DNA from 4 places in the Streptomyces sp. NBC_00727 genome. Region 3 is predicted to be linked to each of the others. Evidence: riboswitches for the same ligand, from Rfam matches in the RefSeq annotation. Region 3 holds a riboswitch; each other region holds the start of a gene.
The links. A riboswitch is a leader RNA that binds a small molecule or an ion and turns the genes downstream of it on or off. The one in region 3 is predicted to bind thiamine pyrophosphate.

Region 1 (7,102 bases), 1.2 Mb from region 3:
AGTTCGATGACCTCGCGGGCCCGGCGCCGGCGTTCCGCCTTCCGGACCCCGGCGACCTTCAGCCCGTACTCGACGTTGGCGGCGACGGTCATCCAGGGGAAGAGGGCGTACTGCTGGAAGATGACGCCGCGTTCGGGAGCGGGGCCGCTGACGGTGGTGCCGTCGACGAGGACCTGGCCGCCGGTGGCGTCGAGGAGTCCGGCGGCGATGTTCATCAGGGTGCTCTTGCCGCAGCCGGAGGGGCCGACCACGGTGACGAACTCGCCGTCCTCGATGTCCAGGCTCACATGGTCCAGGGCGAGGAATCCGCCGTCCTTGACCGCGAAGTCCTTCGTCACGTCGTGGAAGTTGATGCTGGGCATGGGTTACCGCCGTTCCTGCCAGTGGGTGAGCCGGCGCTCGGCGAGGAGCAGCAGCCGGTCCATGGCGAGTCCGATCGCGCCGATCGCGATGAGCTGGACGAAGATGGTCGGCAGGTCGTAGTAGACCTGCGCCTGCTGCATGCGGTAGCCGAGTCCGCCCTGGGCGGCGATGAGTTCGGCGGCGACGACGGTCGCCCAGGAGGCGCCGAGCCCGATCCGCATGCCGACCAGGATGAACGGGGTGGACGCGGGCACGACGACGCCGAGGAAGACCTGGGGGTCGCGGGCGCCGAGGACGCGGGCCGCGTTGACGAGGGTGACGTCGACGGCGACGACGCCCTGGAAGGTGGAGACGACGCAGGACAGGAACGAGGCGAGGAAGATCACGAAGATCTTCGGGGTCTCGTCGATGCCCATGAGCACGATGGCGAGCGGGATGATCGCGAGTGGCGGCACCATGCGGAAGAACTGCAGCCACGGCTCGATCAGCCGGCGGACGACCGGGTACCAGCCCATGACGAACCCGACGGGGATCGCGAGGGCGACGCCGAGCACATAACCGATGAGGACGCGCTTCAGGCTGGCGCCCGCGTCCTCGAACAGCGTGCCGTCCGCGATCAGTTCGCCCGCGCGCCGGGCCACGACGACGGGTCCGGGGAAGCCGTTGATCCCGCTGCCGGCGAGAGCGGCCCAGGCGAGCAGCCCGAGCGCGGCGGAGGCGAGGCCGAGGAGTACGGAGGTGAGCCGGCCCGTGCCGCGCTTCTTCTTCGCCGTTCCGGCGGCGCGCTCCGGGGCGGCGGGTGGTCCGGGGGGTTTCGTGCGGTGCGGTGCGCGGGGCTTGTCCTGCACGTTCATGCCACTTCCTCCGCGACCCCGTCGACGTCGGCCGCCCGGCCGCCGCCGATGTCGGCCATGTAGCTCATCCAGGTGTAGGCGGGGTCGCCGCGGCGCAGCAGTTCGCTGTAGAGCCGGACGGTGAGGTAGCGGCGGATCTCCGCGTAGGCGGGCGCCTCGTACACGTTGTGCAGTTCGTGCGGGTCGGTCTCCAGGTCGTACAGCTCGTGCACGCTCTCCGGGTTGTGGACCAGCTTGTGGCGCCGGTCGCGGATCATGCGCTGGGAGTACGGGAAGTGGTGGCCGTGGAATTCGGTGACGACCTGGTCGCGGGTGCCGTCGGCGCTCCCGCCGTGCAGCAGGGGCAGCAGGCTGGTGCCGTCGCAGGGTTCGGGCACGGGGGCTCCGGCGAGTTCCAGGATGGTGGGGTTGAGGTCGATGAGGGTGGCGAAGTCGTCGTTGACCTGGGCGGGGGCGCCGGGGACGCGGGCGATGCCGGGGATGTTGTAGATGTCCTCGTACATCGCCGGGCCCTTGTCGTTGAGCCGGTGGGCGCCGGTGAACTCGCCGTGGTCGGCGGTGAAGAAGACCGCGGTGTCGTCCCACAGTCCGTGGCCCTTGAGCGCTTCGACGATGCGTCCGACCTGGTGGTCGATCATCGTGACGTAGCCCCAGTAGACGGCGATGAGCTTGCGCCAGGCGGCGGCGTCGAAGTCGTCGGAGGACCAGTACGCGCTGTACTGGCGCTGTACCTCGGGCTTCCCGGCGAAGGTCTCCGCCATGGAGGCGGGCAGCGGCACGTCGTCGGGGTCGTACAGGTCGTAGTACGCGTCGGGTATCAGGTACGGCAGGTGCGGGCCGTACCAGTGGCAGGACAGCATGAACGGCTTGCCGGTCGCCTTCCAGCCGGCGGCGTAGCGGTCCAGCAGGGCGAGGGTGCGGTCGGTGAGGTACGCCTCGACGGTGGCCTCGGCGGGCTGCTGGAGGCGGCCGGCGATGAGGTGGCCGCGCCCGGTGCCGTTGGCGGCGGTCCCGAAGACGGCCTCGCGCACCGCGAACGGCGGGAAGCCGTTCTCGTCGAGCCACTTCTCGTAGGAGGGGTGGTGTACGGGGTTGAGCGCGCCGGGCAGGTGCTCGCCGTCCAGTCCGTAGAACTCGGGGCCGCGCTCGCGGCCGATGTGCCATTTGCCGACGTGCCCGACGGCGTATCCCCGGTCCGCCAACTGGTTCCAGAGCATGGGGGTTTCGTCGGACAGCTCGTCCTTGCTGCCGCCGTTGCGCTCGGGGTTGTTGAGCATGCCGTGGCGGAACGGGTGGAGGCCGGTGGCGAGGGAGGCGCGGGCGGGGGTGCAGATCGCGGTGGGGGTGTAGAAGCGGTCGAAGCGGGTGCCCTCGGCCGCGAGGGCGTCCAGGGCGGGGGTCTCGACGAGCGGGTTGCCGTAACAGCCCAGGGTGTCGGTCCGGTGCTGGTCGGTCATCAGGAACAGGACGTTGCGCGGAGCCACTCGGGCCGCCCTTTCGGTGGTCGTGCTCACAGTGGTGACGGGAGCCGGCCGGGCAGGTTGCGGGGTGCTCGAGCGGGCCGGCTCCGGCGATTGACGGGAACTGTAGGGAGGTCCACTTTTTTACGTCAACCCTCGGGAATAAACATTGTGTGAATTCGTCCGGCGCGTTGACAGAAAGCACTTGACCGATCGACCATGCGTCCATGACCGAACGCACCGATGCCCTCCAGCGCCTGCGCAGAGCCAATGAAGCCGCCGTACTGGGCGAGCTGCGCAGGTCGGGGGCGCTCAGCCGGGGCGAGCTCAAGGACCGGGTCGGTCTCTCCCGTACGACCCTGTTCGCGATCGTGTCCGACCTGCTGGAACGCAACGCGGTCGTCGAGCAGCCCGCCCCCGATCCGGGGCAGCCGAGGGGGCGCGGCCGGCCGGCCCTGGAGATCTCGCTCAACTCGCACGGCGCGGAACTGATCGGCATCGACCTCCAGCGCCACCACATCCACGTGGTCGTCGCCAACTGCGCCCATGAGATCGTCGGCCGGAACAGCGCCCCGGTCCCGGCGGACAGCCAGGCAGCCGAACGGGCCGCGCAGGCGATCCGGGCGGTCGAGGAACTGGTGCGGCGCGAGAACATCAGCCTCGCCCCGGTCCAGGGCATCGGCCTCGGCCTGCCCGGCTTCGTGCAGAATCCGGCGTCCGCCGACCGGCACGCGATGACCCCGTTCGCCGGGCACGTCGCCGCCGAACTCGGCCGGCACTTCGGCGCCCCGGTGCTCACCGACAACAACTCCCGGCTGGCCGCGCTCGCCGAGGTCACCTGGGGTGCGGCACGGGGCTTCGACAACGCCGTCTACCTGCGCTGGTCCCAGGGCGTCGGCGGCGGGCTCGTCGTCAACGGCTCACTGGTGCACGGCGCCCACGGCGCGGCCGGCGAGATCGGGCACACCAGCTGCGACCCCGAGGGCAAGCCCTGCCACTGCGGCGGCCGGGGCTGCCTGGAGGGGCTGATCTCCGTCCCGGCCCTGCTCGCCGCCTGCGCCGAGCGCGGAGTGGACGCCGGGGACGCGGACGAGCTGATCGCGCTCGCCGCCGAGGGCCGGCCGGAGGTGGCCGATGTGCTCCGGGGAGCGGCCGTCACCGCGGGCCGGGTGCTCGCCGCGCTCGCCGCCCAGGTCGATCCGGAGTGCGTCGTCGTGTACGGGGAGCCGGCCGCGCTCGACGACCTGGTCCTCGCTCCGATCAGGGAACAGATCGCTACGCTCTCTCTGCCGTCCGCCCCCCGCTCCATCGAGGTGCGCGGTTCCGCCCTCGGCGGCGAGGCGGCGGCGCTGGGCGGTGTGGCCCTGCTGCTGCGCACCACGGGCCAGGACCTGGCGGAACTGCTGGACCGCCCGGCGCCGGTCCCGGCGGGCTCCGCCCACGACGAACGGACTTCCCCATGAGCGCCTGCTGCGGGCCGGGCCGTGAGAGCGCGACCACGGCCGCCCCCGTCACCACGGCCACCACTCCCCCGGCCGGCTTCGCCGTGCCCGAGTGGAGCACCGCCGACCTGCTGCGCGGCACCGTCGCCGTGCCCGGCGGGCCGTTCCTGATGGGCGGCGCCGACGAGGACGCGTTCCCCGCCGACGGGGAGGGGCCTGTCCGGGAGGTCGTGCTCGCCCCGTTCCGCATCGACGTGGCCTGTGTGACCAATGCCGGGTTCGCGCGCTTCGTCAAGGCCACCGGCTACCGCACCGAGGCCGAACTCATCGGCTGGTCCTACGTCTTCGGCGCCTTCGTCCCCCGCGAGGCACGCCATGCGGTGCTGCCCGGGACGGTGCCCGGCGCGCCCTGGTGGAGCGCTGTAACCGGGGCCTGCTGGCGGGCGCCCGAGGGGCCCGGCACCTCGATCGGCGACCGTCGGGACCACCCGGTGGTCCATGTGTCGTGGAACGACGCCACCGCCTACGCCCGCTGGGCCGGGAAGCGGCTGCCCACCGAGGCCGAGTGGGAGAAGGCGGCCCGGGGCGGACTGGTCCGGGCCCGCTTCCCCTGGGGCGACGCGCTGACCCCCAAGGGCCGGCACCGCTGCAACATCTGGCAGGGGGACTTCCCGGTCCGCAACACCCGCGAGGACGGCTACGCGGGCACCGCGCCCGTGAAGGCGTACGCCCCCAACGGCTACGGGCTGTACAACGTCTCGGGCAACGTGTGGGAGTGGTGCGCCGACCGGTTCAGCGCCGACTGGCACGTACCGGACCGCCCGGAGACGCGGATCGACCCGGCCGGGCCGCCCGAGGGCGGCAACCGGGTGCTGCGCGGCGGCTCGCACCTGTGCCACCGCTCGTACTGCAACCGCTACCGGGTCGCCGCCCGTACGTCCAACACACCCGACAGCACCACAGGTCACGGCGGGTTCCGCTGCGCGATGTCCCTCTGAGCGCCGGCGGCCGGCCCCCGCTCGGACCCGCACATCCCTCCGGCTATCCTGGCCGCCACACCGGACACGGGGTGCCCTGCGACAGGGCTGAGATCACACCCGTCGAACCTGAACCAGTTAGCACTGGCGGAGGGATGTCTTCATGTCGTTGTCGCATGCCCGGGACGAGCGCGCCGCTTTCGGCGGGCGCATGCCCACCGCGCCCGGCGATCTGCGCGTCGAGGCGCACGGGATAGCCCCGGTCCCCGAGGACCGGCGCTACGGCGGCCCCGGGCGGCTGTTCACCGTCTGGTTCGCGCCCAACCTGACCATGACCGGCGTCTTCACCGGCACCGTCGGCATCGCGCTGGGCCTGGACTTCGGCACCGCCCTCGCCGCCGTCGTGCTCGGCACCCTCGTCGGCGCCGCGCCCACCGCGTATCTCGGCACCTGGGGCAGCCGGACCGGGGCCGGGCAACTGCCGCTCGCACGGCTGGCGTTCGGGCCTGGTGTGGTGCTGCCGGGCGCGCTCCAGTGGCTGTCCTCGATCGCGTGGGACGCGCTGATCGGTCTGTTCGGCGGGGACGCGCTGGCGCAGTTGTGCGGCTGGCCGTTCTGGCTGGGCGTCCTGGTCATGATGGCCGCGCAGGGTGCGCTGGGCGTGCTGGGCTACGAGGTGATCCACCGGCTCCAGACCGTCATGACCTTCGCGCTCGCCGCCGCCTTCGCGGTCCTCGCGACCAAGCTCCTGAACGGTGTCGACCCGGTGACCAGCGGGTCCGTGCACGGCGCGGACCGGGCCGGCGCCTTCGTCCTGACCTGCACCATCGCCCTGAGTCTGGCGCTGTCCTGGGCCCCCTACGCCAGTGACTTCAGCCGCTATCTGCCGCGCGAGACGTCCCGGCCGCGGATGTTCTGGTGCACGCTGGGCGGGATCAGCGCCTCCTTCGTGGCGGTCCAGACGATCGGGCTGTGGGGCGCCTCGGTCTTCACGGACCAGACCGCGCGCGGCGTCGACACGCTGCTGGGCGGCGGCGCGCTCGGGGCGTTCGGGCTGCTCGCGGTCGCGCTGGCCGCGCTGTGCAGCAACGCGATGAACGACTACAGCGGTTCGCTGGCGTTGCAGACGATGGGTGTACGTGTGCCGCGCCCGGTCGCCGCGGCGCTCGCCGCCGCCCTCGGCTTCCCGCTGGTGCTGTGGATGCACGCGGCGGACACCACGGCCCGCTTCCAGAACGTGCTGCTCCTCGTCGGCTACTGGATCCCCGGCTTCGTGGCGATCGTGTCCGTGGACTGGCTGGTGCGGGCGAGGGACCGGCGCGGCGCCCCCGTCGACCTCGCCGCCGAGCACGCCCGGCCGCGCCCGTGGTGGCCGGCGCTCGCCGCGTTCGCCGCGGCCTTCGCGGCGGCGGTGCCGTTCATGAGCACCGGCCTGTACGTGGGCCCGGTGGCCGAGGCGCTGCACGGCGCGGACCTGGCGTACGGAGTGGCGTTCCTCGTGGCCCTCGTGGTGTACGCCCCGCTGCGGATGCGCCGGCGCCCCTGACCGGGCTCACTCCTCGACGGTCCACGGCCAGACCGCCCGGCGGCCGTTCTCGATGAGGCCGGCCATCCGGAACGCCGCGTCGGTGAGCCCGCCGAAGGTGTGCCGGTTCGGGCCCGTGGGACCGTTGGCCGGCCGGTACCCGGCGAGGTTCCAGGTGTGGACCGGGACCTTGCGCGGCACCGGGTCGGACCCCCGGGGGCCGTAGGGCAGGGCCTGTTCGTCGGTGACGAGCAGCACCCGGTCGTGGTCCAGGTAGTGGGTGCGCAGCGCCTTCGTGGTGTCGGTGCCGCCGAGCCGGTGGAACCGTTCCAGCACGTCCAGGACCGGTTCGCCGGGTGCGTACGGGACCGGTGCGCTGCGCCAGCCGAACTCCACCAGGTCCGCCTGCTCGGCACGCAGGGCGAGCGCGGTGCCGAACACGGCGGCCGCGTCGGCCCGGCTGAGCGTGGACCGTTCGGAG
Region 2 (7,102 bases), 1.8 Mb from region 3:
GGGCTGACCGCCCGTCACCACGCCTGGGGGTGACCGTTGACCACGGCATCGAGTACGGCTGTTCCGACGCTCATCGGGTCGGTTCAGCGGGCGCTGAGGCTGCTGGAGGCTGTGGGCACCCATCGCGACGGGGCCCCGGCCAAACAGCTGGCGAGGGAAGCTGGGCTGCCCCTGCCCACCGCCTACCACCTGCTGCGGACCCTGACCCACGAGGGATACCTGCGCCGGGAGAACGGCGTCTTCCTCTTCGGCGCCGCCGCCGAACGGCTGATGGGTGACGGCGCCCTGCAGAGCCGCCGCGGCGCCATGACCCAGTCACTGGACCGCTGGCGGGACCTCGTCGGGGCTCCGGTGTACTGCGCGATCTACCGCGAGGGTGAGATCGAACTCCTCGCCGTGGCCGACACCCCCGAGCAGCCGGCGGTGGACGAGTGGGCGGCCTTCCGGGAGACCGGGCACGCGCACGCGATCGGCCAGTGCCTGCTGAGCCGGCTCGACGAGAAGGCCCGCGAGGACCACTTGGACCGGCACCCGGTCCGCCAGCTGACCCGGTATTCCGTGCGCGACCGCTCGGCGTTCCTCGCGCGGCTGCGGTCGCTGGAGCGTACGGAACCGGTCATCGAGCGACAGGAGTACGCGCTCGGGACGGTCTGTGCGGCCATCCCGATCGTGGCCGGATTCACCGCCGCCGCGATGGCCATTTCTCTCCCCCTCGACGAGGAAGAACGGTTGCTCCCCGCAGTCGAACGGTTACGCGCTGAAGTGGCCAGCCTCTTGCGTTCGTTCGTGTTCTCTATCAGTATCTGAAAAATCACTCCTTGTGATCTGCTATCGCGTGCACCACGATGGCGTCAATAGGGCCACGGGGGATCATTCCTGGCCAGATTCATCTACTGCGGGGTTGAACGATGCGTGAGTCGGTTCAAGCTGAGGTCATGATGAGCTTCCTCGTCTCCGAGGAGCTCTCATTCCGTATCCCGGTGGAGCTCCGGTACGAAGTGTGCGATCCGTACGCGATCCGGATGACCTTCCATCTGCCCGGCGACGCCCCCGTCACCTGGGCCTTCGGTCGCGAGCTGCTGCTCGACGGCCTCAACAGCCCCAGTGGTGACGGCGATGTGCACATCGCGCCGACCGAGCCCGAGGGCCTGTCCGATGTCCACATCCGGCTGCAGGTGGGCGCCGACCGTGCGCTCTTCCGGGCGGGCACGGCACCTCTTGTCGCCTTTCTCGACCGTACGGACAAGCTGGTGCCGCTCGGGCAGGAGTGCACGCTGGATGACTTCGACGGCGACTTGGAGGAGGAGCTGGGGCGCATTCTGGCCGAAGAGCAGAACGCCGGCTGAAGAAGCCCGGTGTTCTCGGGCCCTCCATGCCACTCGAACAAGACACCTGCCGATCGGGTGAATCACGCTCCGTGTTCCAGTCAGGACCTCGCCCGCCGTCGTCGGCCCCGGCCGCTCCGCACGGGTGCCGAAGCTCCGGCTTCCGCGCCGAGCCCCGTGCGGTCCGCTGTGACGACCACTGCCGCGAGCGCGGTCGTCACCGGTACGGAGGCGACCAGCCCGATCGAGCCGACGAGGGTGCGCACGATCTCCTCCGCCACCAGCTCGCTGTTGGCGACAGTGCCGACGCTGCTCTGCGCGACCGTGAACAGCAGCAGGAGGGGCAGCGCGGCGCCGGCATAGGCGAGCACCAGGGTGTTGACCACCGAGGCGATGTGATCGCGTCCGATTCTGGTCCCTGCCCGGTAGAGCTGCTTCGCCGTCATGGTGGGGTTCGCCTGGCGCAGCTCCCAGACCGCCGAGGTCTGGGTGACGGTGACGTCGTCGAGCACCCCGAGGGAGCCGATGATGACACCGGCCAGCAGCAGGCCGCTCATGTCGATGTGCGGATACAGGCCGTGGATGAGGCCGGTGTTGTCGTCGGTGTTCCCGCTCAGGCTCGCCCAGCCGATGAAGAGTGAGCCGAGCAGCCCGATCAGGAGCAGCGAGACCAGGGTGCCGATGACGGCGACGGAGGTGCGGGCGGTCGGTCCGTGGCAGATGTAGAGAGCGATCAGCATGATCGCGCCCGCCCCGACGACCGCCACCACCAGCGGGTTCGAGCCCTGCAGGATGGCCGGAAGGATGAACAGGGTCAGGATCGCGAACGACAGCGCGAGCGCCACCAGGGCCATGACCCCGCGCATCCTGCCCACCAGCACCACCGCGAGGGCGAAGATCCCGGCCAGCAGCATCAGGGGGAACTTCCGGTTCACGTCCGTCACGGAGTACTGGAGGTCATGGGGCGCGTCCGGGGCGTACGCCACCACCACTCCCTGGCCCTCCCGCAGTTGTCTGGGGGCGTCCGGCTGGACCACCTCGACGAACCGGCGTCCCTTGTCGGGGCCACTGGTGACCTCGACGGTGGCCTTCTCGCAGAGCCCCCCGTCGGCCTTCGGCTCCCCGTCGGGCGGGTCGGTCGCGCCGTCGACGGGGAGCTGGGCGGCGTTCACGTCCTTGCAGTCCACCTTGACGACACCCACCACCTTTCCCTGCTGGGTCTGCCGGTCGAAGCCGACGCCGGTCCGTTCGTGCGCCGGCGCACCACCCGGCCATAGCGCGACGAGACCGACGATCACGGCGGCTGCGAAGGGGATCAGCACCGCGGCGATCACCTTGCGCAGATGGGCGGATACAGGCGCGGCCGGGCCATGGCTGTGTGCGTGGGCCTGCTGATGGCCCTGCGGGTCTGGGTCGCGATGAGGGGGCGTCACCGGCCGATCATCGCAAGAAGGAAGAGGCCCTCTGTTCAGCTCGCCCGTCCAGGGGCTAGCGTGGTGGCACCTTTGCACACGCGGGAGCTCGGAGCACCGGGCTGAGAGGGCGCTGACCGCCGTACGTCCGTACGGCAGTGATGCTGCGCCGACCGCCGAACCTGTTACCGGGTAATGCCGGCGTAGGGAGTAGGTCTCATGACCACATCGGACACACGCACGCCTGCCTCCAATCAGGGCGACGAGGCCGGGAAGTCCATCGGCTGGCACAAGGGGTACGTCCAGGGGCAGCGCCCGGACATCCGGGTGCCGGTCCGTCAGGTGCACCTCACCAACGGCAAGGACGTGACGCTGTACGACACGTCGGGGCCGTACACCGATCCCGCCACCGCGACCGACGTCCGCCGCGGACTCGCGCCCCTGCGGGAGAACTGGATCATTGCCCGCAGCGACACCGAGGAGTACGCGGGCCGCCCCGCCCGTCCCGAGGACGACGGGCTGAAGCACACCTCGCCACGGGGCGGGCTGCGCAACCTGGACGCGGTCTTCCCCGGCCGCCCGCGCCGACCGCGGCGCAGCCGGGACGGGCGGCCCGTCACCCAGCTCGCGTACGCCCGCAGGGGCGAGATCACCCCGGAGATGGAGTACGTCGCGGTCCGGGAGAACGTGGCGGCCGAGGTGGTTCGCGAGGAGATCGCCGCAGGGCGCGCGGTGCTGCCCGCCAACGTCAACCACCCGGAGAGCGAGCCGATGATCATCGGGAAGCGGTTCCTGGTGAAGGTGAATGCCAACATCGGCAACTCCGCGGTGACGTCCTCCATCGAGGAGGAGGTGGACAAGATGACGTGGGCGGCCCGGTGGGGCGCGGACACGGTCATGGACCTTTCCACCGGCCGCAACATCCACACCACCCGTGAGTGGGTTCTTCGCAATTCACCCGTACCGATCGGAACCGTTCCTCTCTACCAGGCCCTGGAAAAGGTCGATGGCAGGGCGGAGGAGCTGACCTGGGAGATCTACAAGGACACCGTCATCGAGCAGGCCGAGCAGGGCGTGGACTACATGACGGTGCACGCCGGCGTACGCCTGCCGTACGTGCCGCTCACCGCTCGCCGCAAGACCGGCATCGTCTCCCGCGGCGGCTCGATCATGGCGGCCTGGTGCCTGGCGCACCACAAGGAGTCGTTCCTGTACGAGCACTTCGAGGAGCTCTGCGAGATCCTCGCCGCTTACGACGTGACGTACTCACTGGGCGACGGACTGCGCCCCGGGTCGATCGCGGACGCCAACGACGAGGCCCAGTTCGCCGAACTGCGCACGCTCGGTGAGCTGAACACGGTCGCCAAGAGGTTCGGGGTGCAGACCATGATCGAGGGGCCGGGGCATGTCCCGATGCACAAGATCAAGGAGAACATCGACCTCCAGCAGGAGATCTGCGAGGAAGCGCCGTTCTACACCCTCGGCCCGCTGACCACCGACATCGCGCCGGCGTACGACCACATCACCTCGGGCATCGGTGCGGCGATGATCGCCTGGTGGGGTACGGCGATGCTCTGTTACGTGACGCCCAAGGAGCACCTCGGGCTGCCGAACCGGGACGACGTGAAGACCGGGGTCATCACGTACAAGATCGCGGCCCATGCCGCCGACCTGGCCAAGGGGCACCCGGGCGCACAGGAGTGGGACGACGCGCTGTCGGACGCCCGGTTCGAATTCCGCTGGGAGGACCAGTTCAACCTGGCGCTCGACCCGGACACGGCGCGGGAGTTCCATGACGAGACGCTGCCCGCCGAGCCTGCCAAGACGGCGCACTTCTGCTCGATGTGCGGTCCGAAGTTCTGTTCGATGAAGATCAGCCACAGCATCAGTGAGCAGTTCGGCGGCCCGGAGAGCGCGGAGGCGACGGCCGAGGAGGTCGCGGAAGGGATGCTCCAGAAGTCGCGCGAGTTCGCGGCGAGTGGTAACCGGGTCTACCTGCCACTGGCCGACTGACCTGGTGGTGGCCCGATAAGCAGACGGACGCGGCCCTTCCCCGGGCCGCGTCCGGACGCCTCCGCCTCAGCCCCGCTCAGTCCAGTTCGTGTTCGGGGCCGCCGAAGTCGGGGCTCGTGAAGTCCGGGCTGCTGTACGTGGGGCGGGGCGCGGCGGCAGGGCCCTGGTCCGGGCCCGCGAAGTCCGGCCTGCTGTAACCGATCTTCGGGAGACGGCCCACCGGGCGGTGCGGTGCGGGGGCCGTGGGGCCGGCGGCGGGCTCGGTGAGCGCGTCGCGCAGGAAGGGCACGATGCCCCGCTCCAGCAGCGCCTGCCGCCAGGCCTCCTTGGCCCGGGCGACTTCGTCGGGCAGGTCCTCGCCGGCTTCGCGGGCCGTCAGGGACGTAGAGCCGTTGCGCAGGGCGGTGATGAGCAGGCCGATGGCCGCGACGAAGATGGCGGCGGCGGTGACGGCGGCGAAGAACCAGCCCGCGCCGACCATGGTCGTGGCGAACGCCGGTGGTGGCTCCAGCATCTTCAGGAGGTAGCCGGCCAGCAGGAAGATGGTCGCCGCCGTACCCGCCAGCATCGGCGCCAGAACGGTGACGACCGCGCCTATGCCGGCGCCCGACTGGCTGAGGCCGTCCGGCGTGGTGCCGGGGTCCGCGTCACGTTCGGGGGCGCGCAGTTCGTCACGTGCCTTCACGTACTGCTCGTACTCGGCGGCGGCCGTGGCGGTGATCAGGGCGACGGCAGCCATCGCCATGGTGCGGAGCTGGGCGACGTTGAGGCGTTCGCCGACGGCGGCCAGTTCCGGTCGTTCATGAGCGTGACGCAGTGCGTCGTCGAGGAGCCGTTCGTACTCGGGCCGGTCCTCGGTCAGCAGGTGCGGAGCGCTGTTCATGTGCATCCCCCGATGCTCCGTCGGGCCTGTGTGCCCGCTCTGGCCGGGCAGTTGGGCGGAAACGGAGGAGAGCCTGCTACTGATACGCCGATGGTAGAGCGCGCACAGCACGGGGTGACAGAGGGTTTCCGGAAATAGGCCCAGTGCTCGGCGTTGTCAGGTCGGGATTCGTCTTCCCTGCCGAACGTCAGTCATGCAGCGGCAGTTGGACGACCAGTAGCTTTCCGGCCATGGTCACTCCGCCGTCCATGGCGATGGCGAGCCCGTCCGCGTACACATGGGGGCCGTCGACCTGGGGCCCGGCACCGTCCTCGCTGTCCTCGGAGCCGACCTCGCCGGTCAGGTAGGGAATCGGGCTGTGACCATGGACGACGCGCCGGCCGCCGTACGCCGCCATCAGTTCCTGGACGGCCTCGGGGCCCTGGTCGTCCCGGAAGGCGAACCGCTTGGTGAGCTTGCGGAACAGGTCCCAGCACTCGTCGGCGTCGTTGCGCGTGAGGATGGCGTGCACCGTGTCGTTGACGTCCTCGATGGTGGAGCCGTAGTCCAGGTACGCCGTCGTGTCCGAGTGCATCAGGAGGTGCCCGTCCTCCTCGACGACCGCGTCGAGCCGGGACATCCACTGGAGGTGGACGTCCTGGAGGCGTTCCATGTCCGCCTTCTGGCCGCCGTTGAGGAGCCAGGCGGCCTGGAAGGTGGCGGTGCCCGCGCCGGAGTTCACCGGGGTGTCGCCGAACCGCTTGGCGCCGATCAGCAGCAGCTCGTGGTTGCCCATCAGGGCCTTGCAGTAGCCGCCGGCGGCCGCGGCCTCGGCGGAGAGCCGCATGACGAGGTCGATGACGCCGATGCCGTCGGGGCCCCGGTCGGTGAAGTCGCCGAGGAACCACAGGCGCGCGTTGCCGGCGGCCCAGCGGCCTTCGGCGTCGATCAGGCCCTGCTCGGCGAGCGCGGCGAGCAGCTCGTCCAGGTACCCGTGGACGTCACCGACCACGTACAGCGGGCCGAGACCCGGTGTGGCGACGGGACGCGGTTCGGGTACGGGCTGCACCTGGGCGGGTTTGTCGGCACTGATGACGGGAAGGTCGCGCGCCGTCGGCGTGTACCCCTCGGGTGCGTCGCCCTCCGGGAAGGCGCTTCCCGGGTGCGGCGAGGCGGGCGGCGCAGGGGACTGCGCATAGGGCGGTACGCGGAAGTCGCGCAACGTCGCCGTCCGCACCACGGGTTCCTGACCGGCCCCCTGTGTCATCGACCCCTCCACACCACCGTCGCGCCGCCGCACACCTGACGGGCCCTGCTGGTCGGGTTGGTCCGCGGTGTCGTGCGTCCATCATAGGAATGCGGATCGTGCTCTGGGACGCACCAGGGGTGGTGAATCCTTCCGCATGCCAGGTTCGTCGGTCGATTGGTCCCAATTGGGCTGATCAATCCCCTGCCGGGGAACGCGGCGCACTGACCGTGGTGCGGGGCGG
Region 3 (7,102 bases):
CCCGAGCACGCAGACGATCTCGTGGTCGGCGACCTCCAGGTCCACCCCGTCGAGCGCGGCCCGGTCGCCGAAGTGGACGGTTGCCGATTCGAGCGTCAGCATCTTCTAGAACTCCCCGGATCGGTCGGTGCGGATGCGTTCGAGCAGCAGCAGCGAGACCGCGCACACGAGCATCAGGATGGTGCTGAGGGCCATGGCCTGGCCGTAGTTGAGCTCCCCGGACCGGCCCAGCAGCCGGGCCACGGCCACCGGAAGCGTCGGGTTGTCCGGACGCGCGATGAACACCGTCGCCCCGAACTCCCCCAGTGACACGGCGAACGCGAACCCGGCGGCGACCAGCAGCGCCCTCCGCACCAGCGGGAAGTCCACCTCGCGCCAGGCCCGCAGCGGCGAGGCCCCGAGCACCGCCGCGGCCTCGCGCAGCCGGGCGTCCACCGCCCGCAGGACCGGCAGCATGGTCCGTACGACGAAGGGCACCCCGACCAGCGCCTGGGCGAGCGGCACCAGGATCCAGGAGGTACGGAGGTCGAGCGGCGGCTTGTCCAGGGTGATCAGGAAGCCGAAGCCGACGGTCACCGCGGAGACCCCGAGCGGCAGCATCAGCAGCGCGTCGAAGCCCCGGACGAGCCGGCCGGCCCGCCGGGTGAGCGCGGCGGCGGCGAGGCCCCCGACGACCAGGGCGATCAGGGTCGCGACGAGGGCGTAGCGCAGCGAGTTCCCGATCGCCTCGATGGGCGCCACCAGGAACGTACCGCTGTTGGCGTCCGCCGAGGTGAGCGCGCGGTAGTAGGCGAGCCCGGAGCCGCCGAGCGAGCGTTCCACCAGCACGGCGAGCGGCAGCAGTATCAGCACGAGCACGCTCAGCAGCACTCCGCCGAGCAGCGCCCACTGCCCGGCACCGCTCGGCCTGCGCGCCGTCTGTGCCGGGTCGACCAGCTTCAGCGCACGCTCCCTGCGGCGTACGGTCCAGGCGTGCACGGCGAGGATCGCGCCGACGGCGGCGAACTGCACGAGCGTCAGCACGGCGGCCGTGGGCAGGGCCAGCAGTTGCGCGGTCTGCCGGTAGATCTCCACCTCCAGCGTGGAGAAGCCGGGCCCGCCGAGGATCTGTACGACCCCGAAGGAGGTGAAGGTGAAGAGGAAGACCATCAGCGCGGCGGCGGCCACGGCCGGGGCGAGCGCGGGCAGCGTGACGCGGCGCCAGGCGGTGAACCTGCTCGCGCCCAGCACCCGGGCGGCCTCCTCCTGACGCGGGTCGAGCTGCGCCCAGAGCCCGCCGACGGTGCGGACGACGACCGCGTAGTTGAAGAAGACGTGGGCCAGCAGGATCGCCCACACGGTGGTGTCGAGCCGTACGCCCCACAGCTCGTCGAGCAGCCCGCCGCGTCCGAGCAGCGCGAGGAAGGCGGTGCCGACGACGACGGTCGGCAGCACGAACGGCACCGTGACGACGGCGCGCAGCACCTGCTTGCCGGGGAAGTCGAACCGGGCGAAGACATAGGCGCCGGGCAACGCGATCAGCAGGGTCAGCGCGGTCGAGGCGAGCGCCTGCCACAGCGTGAACCACAGGACGTCACGGATCTCCGGCCGGGCCAGCACCTCGCCGAACCGGCCGAACTGCCAGACGCCGTCCGCCTTGAGCCCCCGGCCGACGATCGCGGCGACCGGGTAGGCGAAGAACACGGCGAAGAACGCGACGGGCACGGCCATAAGCCCGAGCCGCACCGCGGTCCCGCGCCGGGCCCGGGCGCGTGCGGACCTCCCGCGCGCGCCCGGTCCGCGTACGGGAGTCTTCGTTACTTCACTACGAGCGAGGACCATGACCGGACCCACTGCTCACGGTTCTTGGCGATGGTGTCCGGGGCGACGGTCGCCGGCTTGTCGGCGGTGGCGCCGAACTTCGTGAAGAGCTCCGGCACCTTCGCGTCCTTGGCGACCGGGCTGACGAACATGGTCAGCGGCATGTCCTCCTGGAACTTCTTCCCGATCAGGAAGTCCAGCAGGGCCTTGCCGCCTGCCTCGTTCTTCGCCCCGTCCAGCAGACCGGCGAACTCGATCTGGCGGAAGCAGGTCCCGGTGGCGACCCCGGTGGGCGCGGTCTTGGGCTGCGGGTCGGCGTACAGCACCTCGACGGGCGGGCTGGAGGCGTAGCTGACGACGAGCGGCCGGTCGGCCTTGGCCTTCTTGCCGCCCGCGGAGCCGGAGAACTCCTCGTTGTACGCCTGCTCCCAGCCGTCGACGACCTTGACGCCGTTGTCCTTCAGCTTCTTCCAGTAGTCCTGGTAGCCGTCCTCACCGAAGGTGGCGACGGTGCCCAGCAGGAAGCCGAGGCCGGGCGAGGAGGTCGCGGCGTTCTCGGTGACGAGCAGGTTCTTGTACGCGGGCTTCGCCAGGTCGGCGAAGGTCTTCGGCGGCGCGAGCTTCTTGTCGGCGAAGTACTTCTTGTCGTAGTTGACGCAGATGTCGCCGGTGTCGACCGGGGTGACCCGGTGCTTGTCCGCGTCCAGCTGGACATCGGCCGGGACCCGGTCGAGCCCCTTGGCCTCGTACGGCGTGAACAGCCCGTTGTCGAGGGCGCGCGAGAGCAGGGTGTTGTCGACGCCGAAGAAGACGTCGCCGCGCGGGGAGCCCTTGGTCAGGATCTCCTGGTTCAGGGCGGCGCCCGCGTCACCGCTCTTGAGGACCTTGACGGTGTAGCCGGTCTGCCGGGTGAACTCCTTCAGCACGTCCTTGGAGGCGTTGAAGGAGTCGTGGCTGACCAGCGTGACGGTCTTGGAGCCGGAGCCCTTGGTGGATCCGGAACCGGACGCCGAGTCGTCGGAACTCCCGCAGCCGGCCAGCGCGGTGACGCCGAGCGCGGCGGCGACGGCCGCGACCGCGGCCTTCTGGGTGGTGCTCATGTGTGATTCCTCCTGGAGTGACCAGGAAGAGACGCGGCCCTGCCCGCACCGGTGGAAACCGGAAGCGGGCAGGGCGCAACAGCTTGAGTATGGTCCGAACTTCCTACCCGGAATGACCCGGGCGAGGTTCAGAGGGTCTGCGGCCAACCTGTCCTTGGTGCCGCACTCTCAGCGCTGTGGCGCTCCCCTGTCGGAATATGCAGTTGATTTCGGCCCCAGGCTACACGGCCGTTTTCGGCCGCGGTTCCGCATGCCCGGGCCGCTCGCCCTCAGCGCTCGGAGGCCGCCAGCTGTCCGCAGGCGCCGTCGATCTCCTGGCCCCGGGTGTCGCGGACGGTGACCGGCACGCCGTGGCTCGCGATGGCCTCGACGAACGCGCGCTCGTCCTCGGGCCGCGACGCGGTCCACTTGGAGCCGGGGGTCGGGTTGAGCGGGATCAGGTTGACGTGGACGCGCCTGCCTTTGAGGAGCCGGCCCAGCCGGTCGCCGCGCCACGCCTGGTCGTTGATGTCGCGGATCAGGGCGTACTCGATGGAGATGCGGCGGCCGGACTTCTCCGCGTACTCCCACGCGGCGTCCAGCACCTCACGGACCTTCCACCGGGTGTTGACCGGCACCAGGGTGTCGCGCAGCTCGTCGTCCGGGGCGTGCAGCGAGACCGCGAGGCGGCACTTGAAGCCCTCGTCGGCGAACCGAAGCATCGCGGGCACCAGGCCGACGGTGGACACGGTGATCCCGCGCTGCGAGAGACCGAGGCCGTCGGGCTCGGGGTCGGTCAGCCGGCGGATCGCGCCGACGACGCGGTTGTAGTTGGCCAGCGGCTCGCCCATGCCCATGAACACGATGTTGGACAGCCGGGCGGGGCCGCCGGGGACCTCGCCGTCGCGCAGGGCGCGCATGCCGTCCACGATCTGGTGGACGATCTCCGCGGTCGACAGGTTGCGGTCGAGACCGGCCTGCCCGGTCGCGCAGAACGGGCAGTTCATGCCGCAGCCGGCCTGCGAGGAGATGCACATGGTGACCCGCTCCGGGTAGCGCATCAGGACGGACTCGACCAGCGTCCCGTCGTGCAGCTTCCACAGGGTCTTGCGGGTGGTGTCGTCGTCGCAGCTGATGTGCCGGACGACGGACATCAGATCGGGGAACATCGCCTCGGCGAGCTTGTCCCGCGATCCGGCCGGGATGTTGGTCCACTCGGCCGGGTCGTGCGCGTACCGCGCGAAGTAGTGCTGCGAGAGCTGCTGGGCGCGGAACGGCTTCTCGCCGATCGCGGCGACGGCTTCCCTGCGCTCGGCGGGCGTGAGGTCGGCGAGGTGCCGCGGCGGCTTCTTGGCTCCGCGGGGCGCGACGAAAGTGAGTTCTCCGGGCTTAGGCATGGTTCTTCCAGTGTCGCAGACGGAACGGCGAAGGCCCGCCGCCCTGTGGACGACGGGCCTTCGTACGGAAAACCGCAGGCCGGAGCCGGTCAGCCGGAGCCGACGAAGAGGACGAGCAGCAGCCAGACCACCGGGGCGGTCGGCAGCAGGGAGTCCAGCCGGTCCATGATCCCGCCGTGGCCGGGCAGCAGCGTTCCCATGTCCTTGATGCCGAGGTCCCGCTTGATCATGGACTCGCCCAGGTCGCCGAGGGTGGCGCTGGCCGCGACCGCGAGGCCCAGCAGCAGCCCCTGCCACCAGGAACCGTCGTCGATCAGGAACTGCATGCACAGCGCCCCGGCCACCATGGCGAAGGTGACGGCCCCGAACAGGCCCTCGCGGGTCTTGCCCGGGCTGATGCGCGGAGCCAGCTTGTGCTTGCCGAACCGCCAGCCGACCGCGTACGCACCCGTGTCGCTGACCACGGTCAGCAGCAGGAAGGTCAGCACCCGCTGCGGGCCGTCGTCGGCCTTCAGGAGCATGGCGACGAAGGTGGCCAGGAAGGGCACGTAGAACGCGGCGAAGATGCCAGCCGTGACGTCCCTGAGGTAGTCCTCGGGCGGCTGGGCCATCCGCCACACGAGCACCGCCAGGGCGGTCAGGGCCATGGCGACCCAGGCGCCCTCGGCCCCGCGCGCGTACCCGGCGACGATCATGGCGGCGCCGCCGACGGCGAGCGGCACGAGGGGCGCCTTGATGCCCTTGCGCTCCTCCAGCCTGGAGGTGAGCTCCCACAGGCCGACGACGACGGCGAGCACGATGACGCCGACGAAGACGGCCTTGACGACGAAGAGCGAGACGACGACCAGGGCACCGAGCCCCAGGCCGACCCCTATGGCGGCTCCCAGGTCCCGGCCCGCGCGCTTCTTCTGCGGAGGCGGGGGAGGCGGCGGCGCGGTCGGCATGGGCTCCTGCGGCTTCTCGTCGCGGAACAGGGGGCCGCCGCTCAGGCGTCCGGCCCCCTGTTCCCGGTGATCACGGTCTTCAGCGTCTCTACCTGCGTCGGGAACGTCCGGCACGATGGGCATGGGCCGAGTCTGCTGGGCGTCATGCACATCGTAGGCAGGACCCGCCGCAGCACCCTGCATCTCCGGCGCGACCCGGTGGCCGGCGCCCTGCGGAGCGCCCCAGGAAGAGTCGTTCATCAGACTTCGAGCAGCTCGGCTTCCTTGTGCTTCAGCAGCTCGTCCACCTGTGCGACGTACTTCGCGGTGGTGTCGTCGAGCTCCTTCTCGGCGCGGCGCACCTCGTCCTCGCCGGACTCCTTGTCCTTGACCAGCTTGTCGAGCGCTTCCTTGGCCTTGCGGCGGACGGCCCGGATCGAGATCTTGGAGTCCTCGGCCTTGGTCTTCGCGACCTTGATGTAGTCGCGGCGGCGCTCCTCGGTCAGCTCGGGGAAGTTGACCCGGATGATGTTGCCGTCGTTGCTCGGGTTGACACCGAGGTCCGAGTCGCGGATGGCCTGCTCGATGTTGCGCAGCGCGGTCTTGTCGAACGGCGTCACGACGGCCATACGGGGCTCGGGCACCGAGAACGAGGCCAGCTGGTTGATCGGGGTCGGCGAACCGTAGTAGTCGGCGACGATCTTGTTGAACATCGCCGGGTGCGCACGGCCGGTACGGATCGCGGCGAAGTCCTCTTTCGCGACGACTACGGCCTTCTCCATCTTCTCCTCGGCCTCGAGGAGGGTTTCTTCGATCACCACGTGCTCCTGCGTGTCTTGAACGGGCCCGGCGGGCCCGGCGGGTCCTGCGTCGCGTACCACCTGCACGGTGTCCGACCGGCAGGCCGTTGTCCATCTTCCGGGGCGGTCCCGCGCCCCGGTTCCCACCGGGGCTCACCGGTGGAAGCACCCGTTTTCAGGCGCGGGTGTCCTGGTCGCTCACGAGCGTGCCGATCTTCTCACCCTTGACGGCGCGGGCGATATTGCCGGTGGCGGTGAGCTCGAAGACGAGGATCGGCAGCTCGTTGTCACGGCAGAGCGTGATGGCGGTGGCGTCGGCGACCTTGAGGTCGCGGGCGAGCACCTCGCTGTACTCCAGCGCGTCGAACTTCACCGCGGCGGGGTTGGTCTTCGGGTCGGAGTCGTAGACCCCGTCCACGCCGTTCTTCCCCATGAGCAGCGCCTCGGCGTCGATCTCCAGGGCGCGCTGGGCGGCGGTGGTGTCGGTGGAGAAGTACGGCATGCCCATGCCGGCGCCGAAGATGACGACCCGGCCCTTCTCCAGGTGCCGGACCGCGCGCAGCGGGATGTACGGCTCCGCGACCTGGCCCATGGTGATGGCGGTCTGGACGCGGGAGTCGATGCCCTCCTTCTCCAGGAAGTCCTGGAGGGCGAGACAGTTCATCACGGTGCCGAGCATGCCCATGTAGTCGGAGCGGGCCCGGTCCATGCCGCGCTGCTGGAGCTCGGCGCCGCGGAAGAAGTTGCCGCCGCCGATGACGATCGCGATCTGCGCGCCGTCCCGGACGACCGCGGCGATCTCGCGGGCGATGGCGTGCACGACATCGGGGTCGACGCCGAGACCCCCGCCGCCGGCGAACGCCTCTCCGGACAGCTTCAGCATGAAGCGTCCGGGCACCTTGCCGTCCTCGCGCTTGTGGTCGTCCTTGGCGGCGTCCGCGCCCTTGCTCATGGGGATTCTCCTCGTGCACATACGAAGAAGGCCATTGCCGGTGGGTCTGGTGTCCCTTGCGGCAATGGCCTCCTCGTCAGATCTGCGGTCGTACGGCGGTGTGCGGCCGTCGACTGCACCAGACCCTACCGGGTCCGCCGTTTTTCGCGGA
Region 4 (7,102 bases), 3.7 Mb from region 3:
CATGTTGCGCAGTTCGGCGATCGAGTGGTCGACGGCCGTGAGGTGCGCGACCGGGGTGAGCGTGGACTCGGCGGCGATGTCCTGGGTGGCCTTCACCGTGCCGGAGCGGGTGGAGCCACCGGCCCCGTACGTCACCGAGACGAAGCTCGGCGCGACGGCCTCGACCCGGCGCAGCGCGTTCCACAGGTTGCGCTCACCCTTCTCGGTCTTGGGCGCCCAGAACTCGAACGAGTACGAGGGCGCGCCGGTCGCGAGCATCTCACGCACGGTGCGCGCGTGATCTGTCCTGGTGGAAGGTGTGCCAAGGGCCATACGGGCAGGTTAACCAGGGCGGGGCGGGCCCCCAACCGAACCGGAGTCATTTGCCGGAATTGACTGATTCTTGTCCATCCTTCGGACAGATTCGTCCCAGGCCTGCTCCCGAGGCGTCCCGGGCCGTCGGCCCGAGTGCGGCTGCCCCGGTCAGGCTCCGGCGCGCTCGCGGACCCTGCGGGCCAGCTCAGCGGCGGCGGCGCCCGGGTCGGTCGCCTCGGTGAGGGCCCGTACGACCACGATCCGGCGGGCCCCGGCGTCCAGCACCTGGTCGAGGTTGTCCGTGTCGATGCCCCCGATGGCGAACCAGGGGCGTTCGGGGGCGAGCGAGGCGGCGTACCGCACGAGGTCCAGGCCGGGCGCGTGGCGGCCGGGCTTGGTGGGGGTGGGCCAGCAGGGGCCGGTGCAGAAGTAGTCCACGCCGGGTTCGGCGACGGCGGCGTCGACCTCGGCCTCGGCGTGCGTGGAGCGGCCGACGACCGGCTCGGTGCCGATGATCGCGCGGGCCGCGGGCACCGGCAGGTCGCCCTGGCCCAGGTGCAGCACGTCGGCGCCGATGGCGTGGGCCACGTCCGCCCGGTCGTTGACGGCGAGGAGCTTGCCATGGCGCTCGCAGGCGTCGGCGAGGACCCCGAGGTGCTCCAGCTCCTCGGCGGCCTCCATGCCCTTGTCGCGCAGCTGGACGATGTCGACGCCGCCGGCGAGGACCGCGTCCAGGAACTCGGGCAGGTCGCCCTGGCGCCTGCGGGCGTCCGTGCACAGGTAGAGCCGGGCGTCGGACAGCAGCGCGCGAGACGTGGACATGGTGCGGTTCCCCCCGGGGAAGACGGTGACGGCGGATCAGTGGTGCGGCGCGGGGAAGCGGGCCGCCCGCTCGCGCGGCGCGGCCCGCTTCCCCGGACGGTTCAGACGGCGAGCGCCTGGGCGCGGCGCTTCACCTCCGTGCCGCGATTCTCACTCAGTGCCTGCGCGGGCGTGCCCGGCAGGGTCGGGTCGGGAGTGAAGAGCCATTCGAGCATCTCCTCGTCGGAGTAGCCGTCGTCCTTCAGGAGTGTCAGGGTCCCGGAGAGGCCCTTGACCACCTTGTCGCCGTCGATGAAGGCGGCGGGCACCTGAAGCGCCCGGTTCTCCCCACGGCGTACGGCGATGAGCTGGCCCTCCTTGACCAGCTGCCGCACACGCGTCACCTCGACATCGAGCATTTCCGCGATGTCGGGCAGGTAGAGCCAGGCGGGGACGAGTGCATCGGTCTTTGCGTCAATCTCGGTCACGGGACAAGCCTGCCATCCCGGACTGACAGCCGAAACCCGGACTCGGCTCTTCAGGTCCCGGGCGGTTACGGCAGAACCGCCGACTTGAGCGGTACGGAGGGGTCCCCGGCCCGGTCCGCGTCGAGCCGGGCCCCCGCCTCGACGAGCCGGCGCCCCTGGGCCAGGTCGCGCGGGCGGCCGACCGCGAGCACCGCGACCAGGACGCCGTCGCGCAGCCAGCACACGGACCAGGCGGGTTCGGCCGGGTCGCCGCGCCACAGCAGGGTGTCCGCGTCCGCGTGGTGTCCGGCGTACTGCACGAACCGGCCGAACTGCTCGGACCAGAAGTAGGGCACCGGGTCGTAGGGCGGGACGTCCGCCGTGCCCTCGGCCGCGATGTGGGCGGCGGCGGTCCTCGGGCCCTGGAGGGCGTTGTCCCAGTGGTGGACGACCAGGCGGGTGCCGTAGCGGGCGGAGGGGAAGGAGGCGCAGTCGCCGACGGCGTACACATCGGGGAGCGAGGTGCGCAGCGCCGCGTCGGCCGTCACCGAGCCCTCGGGCCCGAGCGCGATGCCGGAGCCCGCGAGCCAGCCGGTGGCGGGGCGGGCGCCGATGCCGACGACGACCGCGTCGGCCCGGAGGGCGCGCCCGTCGTCGAGGACCACCGCGCCAGGTTCGACGCGGGCCACCCGGGCGCCGGTGAGGAGCCGGGCGCCGCTCTCCTCGTACCAGGCGGCCATCGGGGCGGTCACCTCGGCGGGCAGGGCGCCGGCGAGCGGGCGGTCCGCGGCCTCCACGACGGTGACCTCGCAGCCGGCGGCGCGGGCGGCGGTGGCGAACTCGGCGCCGATCCAGCCGGCGCCGACGACCACGACGGGGTGCCCCGCCTCCAGGACGGGCCGCAGCCGGGCCGCGTCGTCGAGGGTGCGCAGCAGGTGGACGCCGGGCACGCCGTCGGAGCCGGGCAGGGCGACGGGTTCGGCGCCGGTGGCGAGGACCAGGACGTCGTAGGGGACCGGGCCCGCCGAGGTGTCCAGCTCGTGGTCGCCGGCGCGCACACCGGTGACCTCGCAGCCCAGGCGCAGGGTGATGCCGAGGGCCTCGAAGCCGATGTCGAACGCGGACTCCTCGGCCTTCCCGAGCAGCACCGCCTTGGACAGCGGAGGCCGGTCGTAGGGCTGGTGGGGTTCGGCGCCGATGAGGGTGACGGGGCCGGTGAAGCCCTGTTCCCGCAGGGCGACCGCGGTCTGGACGCCCGCCATGCCCGCGCCCGCGACGACGACCCGGCGCCCCGTCCGCTCTGCCTGCTGCTGCTCGCTCACCTGTCCACCTTACGTACCTGACGAGGAGTCAGGGAAGGGAGGGCCCGGCCGCCGTCGTCCCGGCGGGGTTTAGGCTGGCCACCGTAAGACACGCGGGAGCCCGGACGCACCGGGCTGAGAGGGAGGCTGGCGGCCTCCGACCGTACGAACCTGATCCGGGTCATGCCGGCGAAGGGAGGGGCTGGACGCCCATGCGTACCCATCGCACCGACGGGACCGACGTCCTCGTCATCGGGGGCGGCATCATCGGCCTGGTGACCGCCTGGCGGGCCGCGCAGCGCGGTCTGTCCACCGCGCTCGCCGACCCCGAACCCGGCGGCGGAGCGGCCCGGGTCGCGGCCGGAATGCTGGCCGCCGTCACGGAGCTGCACTACGGCGAGGAGACGCTGCTCGGGCTCAACCTCGCCTCCGCCAGGCGCTATCCGGCGTTCACGGCCGAGCTGGAGGAGGCGAGCGGCCGGGACATCGGCTTCCGCGCCTGCGGCACCCTGGCCGTCGCGCTGGACGCCGACGACCGCGCCCATCTGCGCGAACTCCACGAGCTGCAACGCCGCTCGGGCCTGGAGTCGGAGTGGCTGACCGGGCGCGAGTGCCGCCGCCTGGAACCGATGCTCGCCCCGGGCGTGCGCGGCGGGCTGCGGGTGGACGGCGACCACCAGGTCGACCCGCGCCGGCTGGCCGCGGCCCTGCTCACCGCCTGCGAACGGGCCGGTGTGGTCTTCCACCGCCGCCACGCCGACCGCCTCTCGGTGGTGGCCGACCGGGCCGTGGGAGCCGTGCTCGACGACGGTACGCAGGTGGCCGCCGACCAGGTCGTGCTCGCCGCGGGCAGCCTCAGCGGCCGGCTCGCCGGGGTCCCCGCCCACGTCCTGCCGCCGGTCCGCCCAGTCAAGGGCCAGGTGCTGCGCCTCACCGTGCCCCCGGCGTACGCCCCCTTCCTCTCGCGCACCGTGCGGGCGGTGGTCCGGGGCAGCCACATCTATCTCGTACCGCGCGAGAACGGCGAGCTGGTCGTCGGCGCCACCACCGAGGAGATGGGCTGGGACACCACCGTCACGGCGGGCGGGGTCTACGAGCTGCTGCGCGACGCCCACGAGCTGGTGCCCGGCATCACCGAGCTGCCGCTGACCGAGACCCGCGCCGGGCTGCGCCCCGCGTCCCCCGACAACGCCCCGCTGCTCGGCCGCACCGCGCTGCCCGGCCTCCACCTCGCCACCGGCCACCACCGCAACGGCGTGCTGCTCACCCCCGTCACCGGGGACGCCATGGCGTCGCTGCTGGCCGACGGCGAGCTGCCCGAGGCGGCCCGCCCCTTCTCCCCCGGCCGGTTCTCACCCGCCCCCGCACCCCTGGAGCAGCCCGCATGACCGAGCCCACCGCGCTCACCGTGTCCGTGAACGGCGCACCGGTCGCCGTCGCCGCGGGCACCACCCTGGACGCCCTCGTCGCGACGCTGACCGACGCGCGGACCGGGGTGGCCGCCGCGCTCAACGAGACCGTCGTGCCGCGCGGCCGGTGGACCGCCGCCGCGCTCACCGAAGGCGACCGGGTCGAGGTCCTGACCGCGGTCCAGGGAGGCTGACCGTGTCCGACGACCTCTTCACCCTCGGCGGCGCCGAGTTCACCTCCCGGCTGATCATGGGCACCGGCGGTGCGCCCAGCCTGGACGTGCTGGAGCGGTCCCTGACCGCGTCCGGCACCGAGCTGACCACCGTCGCCATGCGCCGCCTCGACCCGACCGTGCAGGGCTCGGTGCTCTCCGTGCTGCGGAAGCTGTCCATCCGGGTGCTGCCGAACACCGCCGGCTGCTACACCGCCGGGGAGGCCGTGCTCACCGCCCGGCTCGCCCGCGAGGCGCTGGGCACGGACTGGGTCAAGCTGGAGGTGGTGGCCGACGAGCGCACCCTGCTGCCCGACCCGGTCGAGCTGCTCGACGCGGCGGAGACGCTGGTGGACGACGGTTTCACCGTGCTGCCGTACACCAACGACGACCCGGTCCTGGCGCGGAAGCTGGAGGACGTGGGGTGCGCGGCGGTCATGCCGCTCGGCTCCCCCATCGGCTCGGGCCTGGGCATCCGCAACCCGCACAACTTCCAGCTGATCACCGAACAGGCCCGGGTGCCGGTGATCCTGGACGCGGGCGCCGGGACGGCCTCGGACGCGGCGCTCGCCATGGAGCTGGGGTGCTCGGCCGTGATGCTCGCCTCGGCGGTGACCCGTGCCCAGGAGCCGGAGCTGATGGCCGCCGCGATGCGGCACGCGGTGGAGGGCGGGCGGCTCGCCCACCGGGCCGGGCGCATCCCGCGCCGCCACTTCGCCGAGGCGTCCTCGCCGACGGCCGGGCGGGCGGTGCTGGACCCGGAGCGGCCGGCCTTCTGAACGCGATGAGCCGCCCCGGTCCGGACCAACGTGCCGGAATCCACAGTTCCGGTGCCGGAAGGCCGCTGGAAGCCGGGATTCCGGCCCCTGGCGGCACGCCCCTGTCACGGCTCGGCTTCAGTACTGCGCCGGGTTCGCTCCGCGGCGGCGGGCCTGTCCGTGGCGGCTCGTAGACTCGCATGGTGGATACGACCCTCCAGGACCCCCTCGTCGGGCAGCTGCTCGACGGCCGCTACCGCGTCGATGCCCGCATCGCCGTGGGCGGCATGGCCACGGTCTACCGGGCCATGGACACCCGGCTCGACCGGGTGCTCGCCCTCAAGGTGATGCACCCGGCGCTCGCGACCGACGCCTCGTTCGTCGAGCGTTTCATCCGCGAGGCCAAGTCGGTGGCGCACCTCGCCCATCCCAACGTGGTCGGGGTCTTCGACCAGGGCGCCCAGGGGCAGTACGTCTACCTGGCGATGGAGTACGTCGCCGGGTGCACGCTGCGCGATGTGCTCAGCGAGCGCGGCGCGCTCCGGCCGCGGGCCGCGCTGGACATCCTGGAGTCGGTCCTCGCCGCCCTCGGCGCGGCGCACCGGGCGGGCTTCGTGCACCGCGACATGAAGCCGGAGAACGTGCTGATCGGGGACGACGGCCGGGTCAAGGTCGCCGACTTCGGGCTGGTCAGGGCCGTGGACGCGGTGACGAACACCACCGGGACGATCCTCGGCACCGTCTCGTACCTCGCCCCGGAGCAGATCGAGCACGGCACGGCGGACACCCGTGCCGACGTGTACGCCTGCGGGGTCGTGCTGTACGAGATGCTGACCGGCGACAAGCCCCGCGACGGGGAGTCCCCCGCCCAGGTCATCTACCAGCATCTGCACGAGGACGTGCCGCCCCCGTCGGCGGTCGTCCCGGGCCTCGCGCCCGAGCTCGACGAGCTGGTGGCGAGCGCCACCGCCCGCTCGCTCGAAGTCCGCCCGTTCGACGCGGTGGCGCTGCTCGCCGAGGCCCGCCGGGCACGCGCCGCCCTGACGGACGCACAGCTCGACGCCGTACCGCCGCGCGCCCTGGCCGTGGCGCGGGACGCGGGCGACGGCCCGGACGGCGAGGCGGACGGGGCCGACTCCCGGACGACGGTGATCCCCCGGGTGCTGCCCACGCACCTGGGCACCGCCCACCACACCAACCGGCTGGAGATGCCCCCGCCGGAGAACCCGCCGGCGCCCCGGCGGACCGGCCCGCTCGGCAATCCGCGGCGCGGGCTGATCGCGGCGGTCCTGGCGGTGCTGCTGGTCCTGGGCGTCGGCGGCGGCGTCTGGTACATCAACTCCGGGCAGTTCACCAAGGTCCCCTCGCTGCTGGGCCAGACCGAGCCGGCGGCGAAGAAGCGGCTCTCGGACGCCGGTCTGGAGCTGAAGGGCGTGAAGCGCGCCTACAGCGACACCGTCGACCGGGGCAAGGTGATCAGCAGTGACCCGGAGTCGGGTGCGCGGATCAGGGACAACGGCTCGGTCTCGCTCGTCGTCTCGCGCGGTCCCGAGATCATCGAGGTGCCCGACGTCGAGGGCGTCCGGCTCGCCGACGCCAAACGGGAACTGAAGAAGGCGGGCCTGCTCCCCGGCATGGTCACCAAGGAGTTCAGCGAGGACGTGGGGGCCGGTGAGGTGCTGCGTACGGAGCCCGGGGCGGGCACCGAGCGCCACCCGGACTCGGCGGTCGCGATCGTGGTCTCCAAGGGCAGCCCCGTCGACGTCCCGGACGTCACCGGGCTCTCCGTCGACGACGCCACCGCGGCGCTGGCCGACGAGGGGCTGAAGGCCGAGGTGGCGCCCGGCCGGGTGCACTCGC

Region 1: linked by a shared signal. The riboswitch ahead of OG242_RS29550 (purine-cytosine permease family protein) and the one ahead of OG242_RS24245 (thiamine ABC transporter substrate binding subunit) in region 3 are both predicted to bind thiamine pyrophosphate.
Region 2: linked by a shared signal. The riboswitch ahead of thiC (phosphomethylpyrimidine synthase ThiC) and the one ahead of OG242_RS24245 (thiamine ABC transporter substrate binding subunit) in region 3 are both predicted to bind thiamine pyrophosphate.
Region 4: linked by a shared signal. The riboswitch ahead of thiO (glycine oxidase ThiO) and the one ahead of OG242_RS24245 (thiamine ABC transporter substrate binding subunit) in region 3 are both predicted to bind thiamine pyrophosphate.

What each region holds. Positions count from the first base shown of each region.
Region 1 is NZ_CP108981.1:6,548,409-6,555,510, reverse strand. It holds gene OG242_RS29575 (ABC transporter ATP-binding protein) at 1-362, opposite strand, end outside; gene OG242_RS29570 (ABC transporter permease) at 366-1,217, opposite strand; gene OG242_RS29565 (sulfatase-like hydrolase/transferase) at 1,214-2,701, opposite strand; gene OG242_RS29560 (ROK family transcriptional regulator) at 2,905-4,140, shown strand; gene OG242_RS29555 (formylglycine-generating enzyme family protein) at 4,137-5,117, shown strand; TPP riboswitch at 5,175-5,269, shown strand; gene OG242_RS29550 (purine-cytosine permease family protein) at 5,260-6,642, shown strand; gene OG242_RS29545 (TROVE domain-containing protein) at 6,649-7,102, opposite strand, start outside.
Region 2 is NZ_CP108981.1:3,532,919-3,540,020, forward strand. It holds gene OG242_RS15955 (IclR family transcriptional regulator) at 37-807, shown strand; gene OG242_RS15960 (SsgA family sporulation/cell division regulator) at 909-1,346, shown strand; gene OG242_RS15965 (YibE/F family protein) at 1,427-2,758, opposite strand; TPP riboswitch at 2,829-2,964, shown strand; gene thiC (phosphomethylpyrimidine synthase ThiC) at 2,957-4,750, shown strand; gene OG242_RS15975 (hypothetical protein) at 4,827-5,639, opposite strand; gene OG242_RS15980 (metallophosphoesterase) at 5,821-6,879, opposite strand; gene OG242_RS15985 (LacI family DNA-binding transcriptional regulator) at 7,055-7,102, opposite strand, start outside.
Region 3 is NZ_CP108981.1:5,315,956-5,323,057, reverse strand. It holds gene OG242_RS24255 (ABC transporter ATP-binding protein) at 1-102, opposite strand, end outside; gene OG242_RS24250 (ABC transporter permease) at 106-1,710, opposite strand; gene OG242_RS24245 (thiamine ABC transporter substrate binding subunit) at 1,797-2,900, opposite strand; TPP riboswitch at 2,983-3,099, opposite strand; gene rlmN (23S rRNA (adenine(2503)-C(2))-methyltransferase RlmN) at 3,170-4,276, opposite strand; gene OG242_RS24235 (phosphatidate cytidylyltransferase) at 4,366-5,460, opposite strand; gene frr (ribosome recycling factor) at 5,460-6,017, opposite strand; gene pyrH (UMP kinase) at 6,175-6,951, opposite strand.
Region 4 is NZ_CP108981.1:1,624,185-1,631,286, forward strand. It holds gene metF (methylenetetrahydrofolate reductase [NAD(P)H]) at 1-312, opposite strand, end outside; gene thiE (thiamine phosphate synthase) at 463-1,116, opposite strand; gene OG242_RS07195 (Rv2175c family DNA-binding protein) at 1,218-1,583, opposite strand; gene OG242_RS07200 (NAD(P)/FAD-dependent oxidoreductase) at 1,649-2,884, opposite strand; TPP riboswitch at 2,967-3,078, shown strand; gene thiO (glycine oxidase ThiO) at 3,076-4,251, shown strand; gene thiS (sulfur carrier protein ThiS) at 4,248-4,466, shown strand; gene OG242_RS07215 (thiazole synthase) at 4,469-5,263, shown strand; gene pknB (Stk1 family PASTA domain-containing Ser/Thr kinase) at 5,446-7,102, shown strand, end outside.